One region of the Georgenia sp. SUBG003 genome, then DNA from elsewhere that is predicted to be linked to it. Evidence: riboswitches for the same ligand, from Rfam matches in the RefSeq annotation. Region 1 holds a riboswitch; the other holds the start of a gene.
The links. A riboswitch is a leader RNA that binds a small molecule or an ion and turns the genes downstream of it on or off. The one in region 1 is predicted to bind ZMP and ZTP.
Positions count from the first base shown of each region.

Region 2: it holds a riboswitch for ZMP and ZTP, as region 1 does, so the genes downstream of both, glyA (serine hydroxymethyltransferase) here and purH (bifunctional phosphoribosylaminoimidazolecarboxamide formyltransferase/IMP cyclohydrolase) in region 1, are expected to answer to the same signal.

Region 1 covers NZ_CP180204.1:2,865,721-2,870,040, reverse strand. The annotation lists gene DA06_RS14640 (hypothetical protein) at 1-137, shown strand, start outside; partial or broken gene dapD (2,3,4,5-tetrahydropyridine-2,6-dicarboxylate N-succinyltransferase) at 539-1,505, opposite strand; gene DA06_RS14630 (hypothetical protein) at 1,579-1,704, opposite strand; gene purN (phosphoribosylglycinamide formyltransferase) at 1,724-2,317, shown strand; ZMP/ZTP riboswitch at 2,342-2,430, shown strand; partial or broken gene purH (bifunctional phosphoribosylaminoimidazolecarboxamide formyltransferase/IMP cyclohydrolase) at 2,483-3,713, shown strand; gene DA06_RS14615 (glycosyltransferase family 2 protein) at 3,752-4,320, opposite strand, start outside.
Region 2 covers NZ_CP180204.1:465,802-470,121, reverse strand. The annotation lists gene DA06_RS02095 (bifunctional methylenetetrahydrofolate dehydrogenase/methenyltetrahydrofolate cyclohydrolase) at 127-1,014, opposite strand; partial or broken gene glyA (serine hydroxymethyltransferase) at 1,027-2,309, opposite strand; ZMP/ZTP riboswitch at 2,366-2,456, opposite strand; gene DA06_RS02085 (GNAT family N-acetyltransferase) at 2,499-3,035, opposite strand; gene purU (formyltetrahydrofolate deformylase) at 3,123-3,986, shown strand.

The DNA of each region.
Region 1 (4,320 bases):
CGCGCGCCCTCGGGGATGTCGACGGCGATCTAGCCCGGCTCCGCGAGATCGTCGCCGCGTCGGACGAGACGGTCCGCTACACGCCCTCGCCCGGTACCCGCTGGGCGGCGGCCGAGAGGCGGGTGCTGCGAGGGTGAGGCGGCGAAAAACCGCAGCTCGCTGCGGCACGACCCGGAGCGGAGACTCGGCTCCTCCTCCTCCCCCCACCCCCTAACGGCACAAGCGTCCGGGGCCCCATCACCCTGTCCGAGGGCTGGGGGCGAGAAGGTCCGTTCACCCGCCGTTCACCGCAGCGACCGGTGTCTGACGGGCGGGCATTCCTGGTGCAGTGGTCCGCAGACTTGTCGGACCGCCGTCGGGAGCGTCGATGCTCAAGCGCGTATCACGAAGGCCGGGGGCTCTTGCTGCACCGCGTCCTGCCGGGAACGCGCCCATGGACCGGATCCTCAGGACCGCCGCCACGACGCTCCTGCCCGCGCCGGCCGTCCGCACGGGGCCGGGCGCCGCTCCGGGCGCCCGCGGTCTCCGCGGGCGAGGGTCAGGCATGCAGGGCGGCGTTGAGCTCCACACCGACGCCGCTGCGGGGCAGCGCCTCCACGGCGCCGGAGAGGGAGTTGCGCCGGAAGAGCAGGTTGTCCTGCCCGGAGAGTACGCGGGCGGCGACCACCGGCGGCTCGGTGAGCTGGCCGCCGTCGGGGCGCGTGCCGCCGCCGGTCAGCACCGACACCTTCGTCCCGGCGGTCAGGTACAGGCCGGCCTCCACCACGCAGTCCGCGCCGAGGGAGATGCCCAGTCCGGCGTTGGCGCCGAGCAGCGAGCGCGGCCCCACGGAGATCACCTGCTTGCCCCCGCCGGAGAGGGTGCCCATGATCGAGGCGCCGCCGCCGACGTCGGCGCCGTCGTGGACGACGACTCCCTGCGAGATGCGCCCCTCCACCATCGACCGGCCGAGCGTGCCGGCGTTGAAGTTGACGAAGCCCTCGTGCATCACGGTGGTGCCGGGGGCCAGGTGGGCGCCGAGCCGCACTCGGTCGGCGTCGGCGATGCGCACCCCCCGGCGGGACGACGTAGTCGACCATGCGGGGGAACTTGTCGACGCCGTGCACGATGAAGGAGCCGTGGGCGGCGCGAAGGCGGGCACGTGCGGCCTCGAAGCCCTCGACGGCGCACGGACCGACGGACGTCCACACGACGTTGGGCAGCTGGCCGAAGATCCCGTCGAGATTGATCGTGTTCGGTGCGACGAGCGTGTGGGAGAGCAGGTGCAGCCGCAGGTACGCGTCCGCCGTGGAGGTGGGCGCCGCGTCCAGGTCGATCTCGGTGCGCACGACCTCGGTGGCCACCCGGCGGTCCGCGTCGTGGCGCTCGAGTGTGATCAGCTCCTCCGGGGCGGCGGCGTCCTCCGGGACGGAGCCCAGCGCGGGGGCGGGGTACCAGACGTCCAGAAGGCCGCCGTCGTCGGTGCGGGTTGCCAGGCCGAAGGCCCAGGCCGTGCGGTCGCTCATGTCCTCAGCCTAAGCGCCGCCACCGACGTGCCGCGTCCGGCGCCCGAGTTGCGGACCGCGGGTGCCCCGAGCGTCAGTGGCGCACCAGGCGCGGGCCGAGGGTCCGGGCGCCGAGCTCTTCGACCCGGCCGATCAGCTCCCGGTCCGCCGTCGCGACGACGACGTCGTTGACGGAGTCGCCGACGAGGCGGCGGACCACCGCGACGCCCGCCCGGCTCGTGGTCCTCGTCTCGGGCGGCGGCTCGAACCTGGCGGCGCTGCTCGACGCCACCCGGGACCCCGCCTACGGGGCCCGCGTGGTCGCCGTCGGCGCGGACCGGGAGGACACCGGCGGGGTGGCGATGGCGCGGGAGGCCGGGATCCCGGCCTTCGTCGAGCGGGTGGGGGCCCACGAGGACCGTCACGCCTGGGACGCCGCGCTCACGGCCGCGGTGGCCGCCCACGAGCCCGACCTGGTGATCTCGGCCGGGTTCCTCAAGCTGTGCGGCCCGCGGTTCCTCGAGCGTTTCGACGGCCGGTACGTCAACACCCACAACACGCTGCTCCCCGCGTTCCCCGGCATCCACGGCCCCCGCGACGCCCTCGCCTACGGCGTGAAGCTCGCCGGCGCCACGGTCTTCTTCGTGGACGCCGGGGTGGACACCGGCGCGATCCTCGCCCAGGTGGCCGTCCCGGTGCTCGAGGACGACGACGTCGAAACCCTCACCGAACGGATCAAGGTCGCCGAGCGCGCCCAGCTCGTCGAGCAGGTCGGGCGCCTCGCGCGCGAGGGGTGGCGCATCGAGGGCCGCCGCGTGCGCCTCGGCGGCTGAGAGGGCCCGACGGCCGGTAAGGTGGACCCCGGCCGTGACTGGCGCAGGTGGAGCACACCACCGGGGAGCGGCCGGAAGTTCCCGTCGGGGCACCGCACGCCTGGGTGCCTGGGTCGGGCGTCGCCGGACGCCCGCTGCACACGCCGTCGACCCAGGAGCTTTGCCATGAGCCAGAATCCCGTCATCGAGCCCGTGGGGGACCAGGTCCCGCTGCGTCGGGCGCTCGTCTCCGTCTACGACAAGACTGGCCTGACCGAGCTCGCCACCGCCCTGCACGCCGCGGGCGTCGAGATCGTCTCGACCGGGTCCACCGCCCGGACCATCGCCGAGAACGGCGTGCCGGTCACGCCCGTCGAGGACGTCACCGGGTTCCCCGAGTGCCTCGACGGCCGCGTCAAGACCCTTCACCCGCGCGTGCACGCCGGCGTCCTCGCGGACCGCCGCCTCGCCAGCCACCGCGAGGAGCTCTCCGAGCTCGGCGTGGCGCCCTTCGACCTCGTGGTCGTCAACCTCTACCCGTTCACGCAGACCGTCGCCTCGGGCGCGGGCGTCGACGAGTGCGTGGAGCAGATCGACATCGGCGGTCCCACGATGGTGCGCGCCGCGGCCAAGAACCACCCGTCCGTCGCCGTCGTCGTCGACCCCTCCCGCTACGACGACGTCGCCCGCGCCGCCGCCGGCGGCGGCTTCACGCTCGCCCAGCGCCGGGCCCTGGCGGCCCAGGCGTTCCGGCACACCGCCACCTACGACGTCGCCGTCGCCTCCTGGATGGGCAACGTCCTGGCCCCCGACGACGAGGTCGACGGCACCGCGACCGGCTTCCCCGGCTGGGTGGGCGCCACGTGGGACCGCCAGGCGGTGCTGCGCTACGGCGAGAACCCCCACCAGCGCGCCGCGCTGTACACCAGCGGGTTCGGCGAGCCGGGCCTCGCCCAGGCCGAGCAGCTGCACGGCAAGGCCATGAGCTACAACAACTACGTCGACGCCGACGCGGCCTGGCGCGCGGCCCACGACCACCTGGCGCCGGCCGTCGCCGTCGTCAAGCACAACAACCCGTGCGGGATCGGCACGGGCGAGGACATCGCGGAGGCCCACCGCAAGGCGCACGCCTGCGACCCGGTCTCCGCCTACGGCGGCGTCGTCGCCGCCAACCGGCCGGTCACCGCGGCGATGGCCGAGCAGCTCGCGCCGGTCTTCACGGAGGTCGTCCTCGCCCCCCGACTTCGAGGAGGCGGCTGTCGAGATCCTCTCCCGCAAGAAGAACGTCCGGCTGCTGCGCGTGGCCGGCGCGGGACGCGGCGCCGTCGAGACGCGCCCGATCGGCGGCGGCCTGCTCATGCAGGCGACCGACCGGATCGACGCCCCCGGCGACGACCCCGCCGCCTGGACCCTGTCGCCAGTGGCGGCACGGCTGGCACGCGGGGGGAGCCGGCCCTAGGGACCGCCCCCGGCCCCGGGCCCGGCTGCCCCGGTCCGCTCAGAGGTACAGCACGCGGAAGCGCCCAGCTGCCCCGTACCCGTCCTGCGGCACCGGCGGCCTGCTCGAGCCAGCGCCAGCGGCGTGCGGGGGGAGACCGCGGCGACGGGCGCGCCCAGCAGAAGGCCCGTCCACCGCACCGCGACGCCGGCGAGCCGGGGACGGGGCATCCCCTGCGTCCCGTAGTCGCGGTAGAGCCTCCCTCGGGAGATGCCTGTGTGGAACGCCTTGACGGCCACCGAGCGCAGGGTGTGCCTGTGCCGGTAGTGCACCACGGCGTCCGGCGCGTAGGACAACCGGTGGCCGGCGAGCTGAAGCCGCCAGCAGAACTCGGTGTCGGGGCCGCCGTAGTCGTACTCCGGGTCGAACCCGCCGACCTCCTCGAACACCCGGCGTCGCACGCCCAGGTTGGCGGTGATCGCCCGCGGCAGAAAACCTGCGACGACAGGCAGGTGGTCCGGGTGGCGCGGCATGTAGGGCAGCCGGACGGTCGTCAGCTTGTCGTTCTCGATCGCGCCGCCCACGG
Region 2 (4,320 bases), 2.4 Mb from region 1:
CGGACACCGGCCGCCGGGGCGGGCATGGCCGGAACTGCGGGGAGGACCGGCGCCTGCGGCGGGCACCGGTCCTCCCCGCCCGTGCACGGGATCACACTGCGACCCCGGCGCGCGGCGGTTCCCGCCTCAGGCCTGCGACGCCTGCCGCTCCGCCGTCTCGACCACGTTCGCCAGCAGCATCGCCCGCGTCATCGGGCCGACCCCGCCCGGGTTGGGCGAGAGCCAGGACGCGACCTCGGAGACGCCGTCGGCCACGTCTCCGCGCAGCCTCGCCTTTCCGGAGACCGGGTCGACGGTCCGGGAGACGCCGACGTCGAGCACGACGGCCCCCGGCTTCACCATCTCGGCGGTGATGATCCCCGCCTGGCCGGCGGCCGCCACGACGACGTCCGCCTCCCGCACGTGCCTGGCGAGGTCGCGCGTGCCGGTGTGCGTGAGGGTGACGGTGGCGTTGACGTCCTTGCGGGTGAGCAGGAGCCCGATGGAGCGGCCCACCGTCGTGCCCCGGCCGACGACGCACACCTCCTTGCCGGCGAGCTCGACGCCGTGGCGGTCGAGGAGCTCGAGCACCGCCCGCGGCGTGCAGGGAAGCGGCGAGGTGACCTCCTCCTTCACGCGCAGCACCAGCCGGCCGAGGTTCGTCGGGTGCAGGCCGTCGGCGTCCTTGGCCGGGTCGATGAGCTCGAGCACCGCGTTCGTGTCCACGCCCCTCGGCAGCGGCAGCTGGACGATGTAGCCGGTGCACGCCGGGTCGGCGTTGAGGCGCTCGACGGCGGCCTCGACCTCGGCCTGCGTCGCGTCGGCCGGCAGGTCCTCGCGGATCGAGGCGATCCCGACCTCGGCGCAGTCGCGGTGCTTGCCGGCCACGTACGCCTTGGAGCCGGGGTCCTCCCCCACCAGCACGGTGCCGAGCCCGGGCGTGACGCCCCGCTCCCTCAGCGCGGCGACGCGTTCCGCCAGCTCGGCCTTGATGGTCGCCGCGGTGGCCCTGCCGTCCAGGACCTGCGCGGTCACTGCTCGAGGCCGGGGGTAGAGCGGGAACGCCTCGGTGAGCGCACGCACCCGGGCCCTCGCGGCCTCGACGTCCGTGCCGGCGCCGCCGACGAGGGTGGAGGCGATGATGTCGGCGACCTCGGTGAACTCGGCGGCGCCGAAGCCACGGGTGGCCAGTGCCGGCGTTCCGATGCGCAGGCCGGACGTCACGCGCGGCGGGCGGGGGTCGAACGGCACGGCGTTGCGGTTGACGGTGATGCCGGCGTCGTGGAGGAGGTCCTCGGCCTGCTGGCCGTCGAGGGCGGAGTTCCGCAGGTCGACGAGGACGAGGTGGACGTCCGTACCGCCGGTGAGCACGGAGACGCCGGCGTCGCGCACGTCCTGCGCGGAGAGCCGCTCGGCGATGATGCGGGCGCCTCGAGGGTGCGGCGCTGGCGGTCCTGGAACTCCTCGCCGGCCGCGATCCTGAACGCCACGGCCTTGGCGGCGACGACGTGCATGAGCGGCCCGCCCTGCTGGCCGGGGAAGACGGCGGAGTCGAGCTTCTTGCCGAACGTCTCCTTGTCCCGGGACAGGATGAAGCCGGACCGGGGGCCGCCGATGGTCTTGTGGACAGTGGAGGAGACGACGTCGGAGTGCGGCACCGGGGACGGGTGCAGGCCCGCGGCCACCAGACCCGCGAAGTGCGCCATGTCGGTCCACAGGTAGGCGCCGACCTCGTCGGCGATCTCGCGGAAGGCCGCGAAGTCGAGCTGGCGGGGGTAGGCGGACCAGCCGGCGATGATGACCTTGGGCCGGGCCTCGAGGGCCGCCTGGCGCACGGCCTCCATCTCGATCCGGTGGCTCTGCTCGTCGACGCCGTAGGCGGCGATGTCGTAGAGCTTGCCGGAGAAGTTGATCTTCATGCCGTGCGTGAGGTGCCCGCCGTGCGCCAGCGAGAGGCCGAGCACCTTGTCGCCCGGCGACGCGATCGCGTGCAGCACGGCAGCGTTCGCCTGCGCACCCGAGTGCGGCTGGACGTTGGCGTACTCCGCGCCGAACAGGGACGTCGCACGCTGGATCGCAAGGTTCTCGGCGATGTCCACCTGCTCGCAGCCGCCGTAGTAGCGGCGGCCCGGGTAGCCCTCGGCGTACTTGTTCGTCAGCACCGAGCCCTGCGCCTGCAGGACGGCGCGCGGGACGAAGTTCTCGCTGGCGATCATCTCGAGCGTCTCGCGCTGGCGCGCGAGCTCACCGTCGAGGACGGCCGCGATCTCGGGGTCCAGCTCGGCGAGCGACTGGTTCGCCACGGACGTCTCGGGCTTGGTCTGGCTCATGCTTCCTCCGCTGTCGGTCACGCACGGCGCGTGCGTGGATGCACTTCCGTTCGGTGACCCTCGGCCCAGGCGGACGACCTCGGGGGTTCCTGCTCGTGCCGCTCCCCGGTGGTGACCCACCTGCTGGCGCCAGTCGCGACCGGACGAGACTACCAACTCGCCGGCGAGGGGACGGGCGGCGGGGCAGGCTCAGGCGTTCACGTCGCGTCCGGGCAGGTCGGCCAGGCCGCCGTCGTCGTCGGCGTCGGGTCCGTCCTCACCGAGGATGCGGCGGAGGTACGCGTAGGTCAGGTCGCCGGTGTGCTGGTCGTACTGGTGCTCGTAGCCCGCCTTGTTGTACATGGCGAGGTTGTGCTTCGAGTCCTGCCCCGTGAAGACCCAGACCTCCTGGGTCTGCTCGGGCAGGTACTGCAGGACGGCCATGAGGAGGCGCGTACCGATCCCACGTCCCTGCAGGTCCGGGACGACGGCGAGGCGTCCGAGCGTCGCCTTCTCCGCCTCCAGCTCCACCCGGACCGACCCGACGAGACGGTGACCGATCCACGCGCCGAGCGTGACGACGTCGGCCCTCCGGATGTCCGCGACCAGCTCCGTGAGCGACTGCGTGAGCGCCGGAAGGTTGGGGTCCCCGTAGAGCTGAGCCTCGGTGACGAAGGCGGCGCGGCGCACGGTGAGCAGCTCACCGGCCACGTCCTCCGTGATGAGGTCGATCGTGACGTCGTCCATGCCCCCAGTCTGGCATCCACGGGCCGCGCCGGTGGCCCGTACCCGCAGACCGGAACGCGCCCCGCCGTCGGCGACCGGGCGGCTACCCTGCCGCCGGTGAGCACCCAGAAGGAGCACCTCGTCCTCGCGCTGTCCTGCCCGGACCGGCCGGGCATCGTCCACGCCGTCTCCGGCGCGCTCGCCGAGCACGGCGGCAACATCACGGAGTCGCAGCAGTTCGGCGACCCCTCCACCGGGCTGTTCTTCATGCGGGTGCAGGTCGAGACGACGGCGCCGCGCCGCGAGGTCGAGGACGCGCTCACCGCCATCGCGCACGAGTTCTCGATGACGTTCACGCTCGACGTGGTCGGCCGGCCGGTGCGGACGCTGGTCATGGCGTCCAAGGAGGCCCACTGCCTCTCGGACCTGCTGTTCCGCCAGCGCTCGCAGCGGCTTCCGATCGACCCGGTCGCCGTGGTCGCCAACCACCCCGACCTCGAGCCGATCGCCGCCTTCTACGGGGTGCCCTTCCACCACGTGCCCGTGACGAAGGAGACGAAGGATGCGGCGGAGGCCGAGCTGCTGCGGCTGGTGCGCGAGCTGGACGTCGAGCTCGTGGTGCTCGCGCGGTACATGCAGATCCTCTCCGACGACCTCTGCACCGAGCTGGCCGGCAACGTCATCAACATCCACCACTCGTTCCTGCCGAGCTTCAAGGGAGCGCGCCCCTACGCGCAGGCCCACGGCCGCGGGGTGAAGCTGATCGGGGCGACGGCGCACTACGTCACCGCCGACCTCGACGAGGGCCCGATCATCGAGCAGGACGTCGAGCGCGTGACCCATGCCGACGACGTCGCCGAGCTCGTCGCGCGCGGGCAGGACGTCGAGCGGCGCGTGCTGGCACGGGCCGTGCGCTGGCACGCCGAGCACCGGGTGCTGGTCGACGGCCGGCGGACAGTCGTCTTCTCCTAGGCGGCGCTCGCGTTGTCCCGGGCACCGCACGCTCCGGGGGTGCCCCGTCCTCCCGGCACGGCGCGCATCTCGCGGGGCCCCGTCCCCGTGAGACGTCGCCCGCCGGCGGTCGCCGACCCGCCGCGCCGCCGCCGGCGCCCACGCCTCTCGACAGCCCGCACGTGCCTCACGTAGTTTTTCTCCATCTCGGCACCTAATTGCTGGTGAACCAGCAGTTTTGGTCCAACGTCGGACTTAAGAGGGGGCACAGGTGAGTCGCACAGAGACGACCACCTCACGCGCGCGTGAGCGCACCAGGCGTGCAGTGATCTCGTTGCTCGCGGACGGTCCCCGC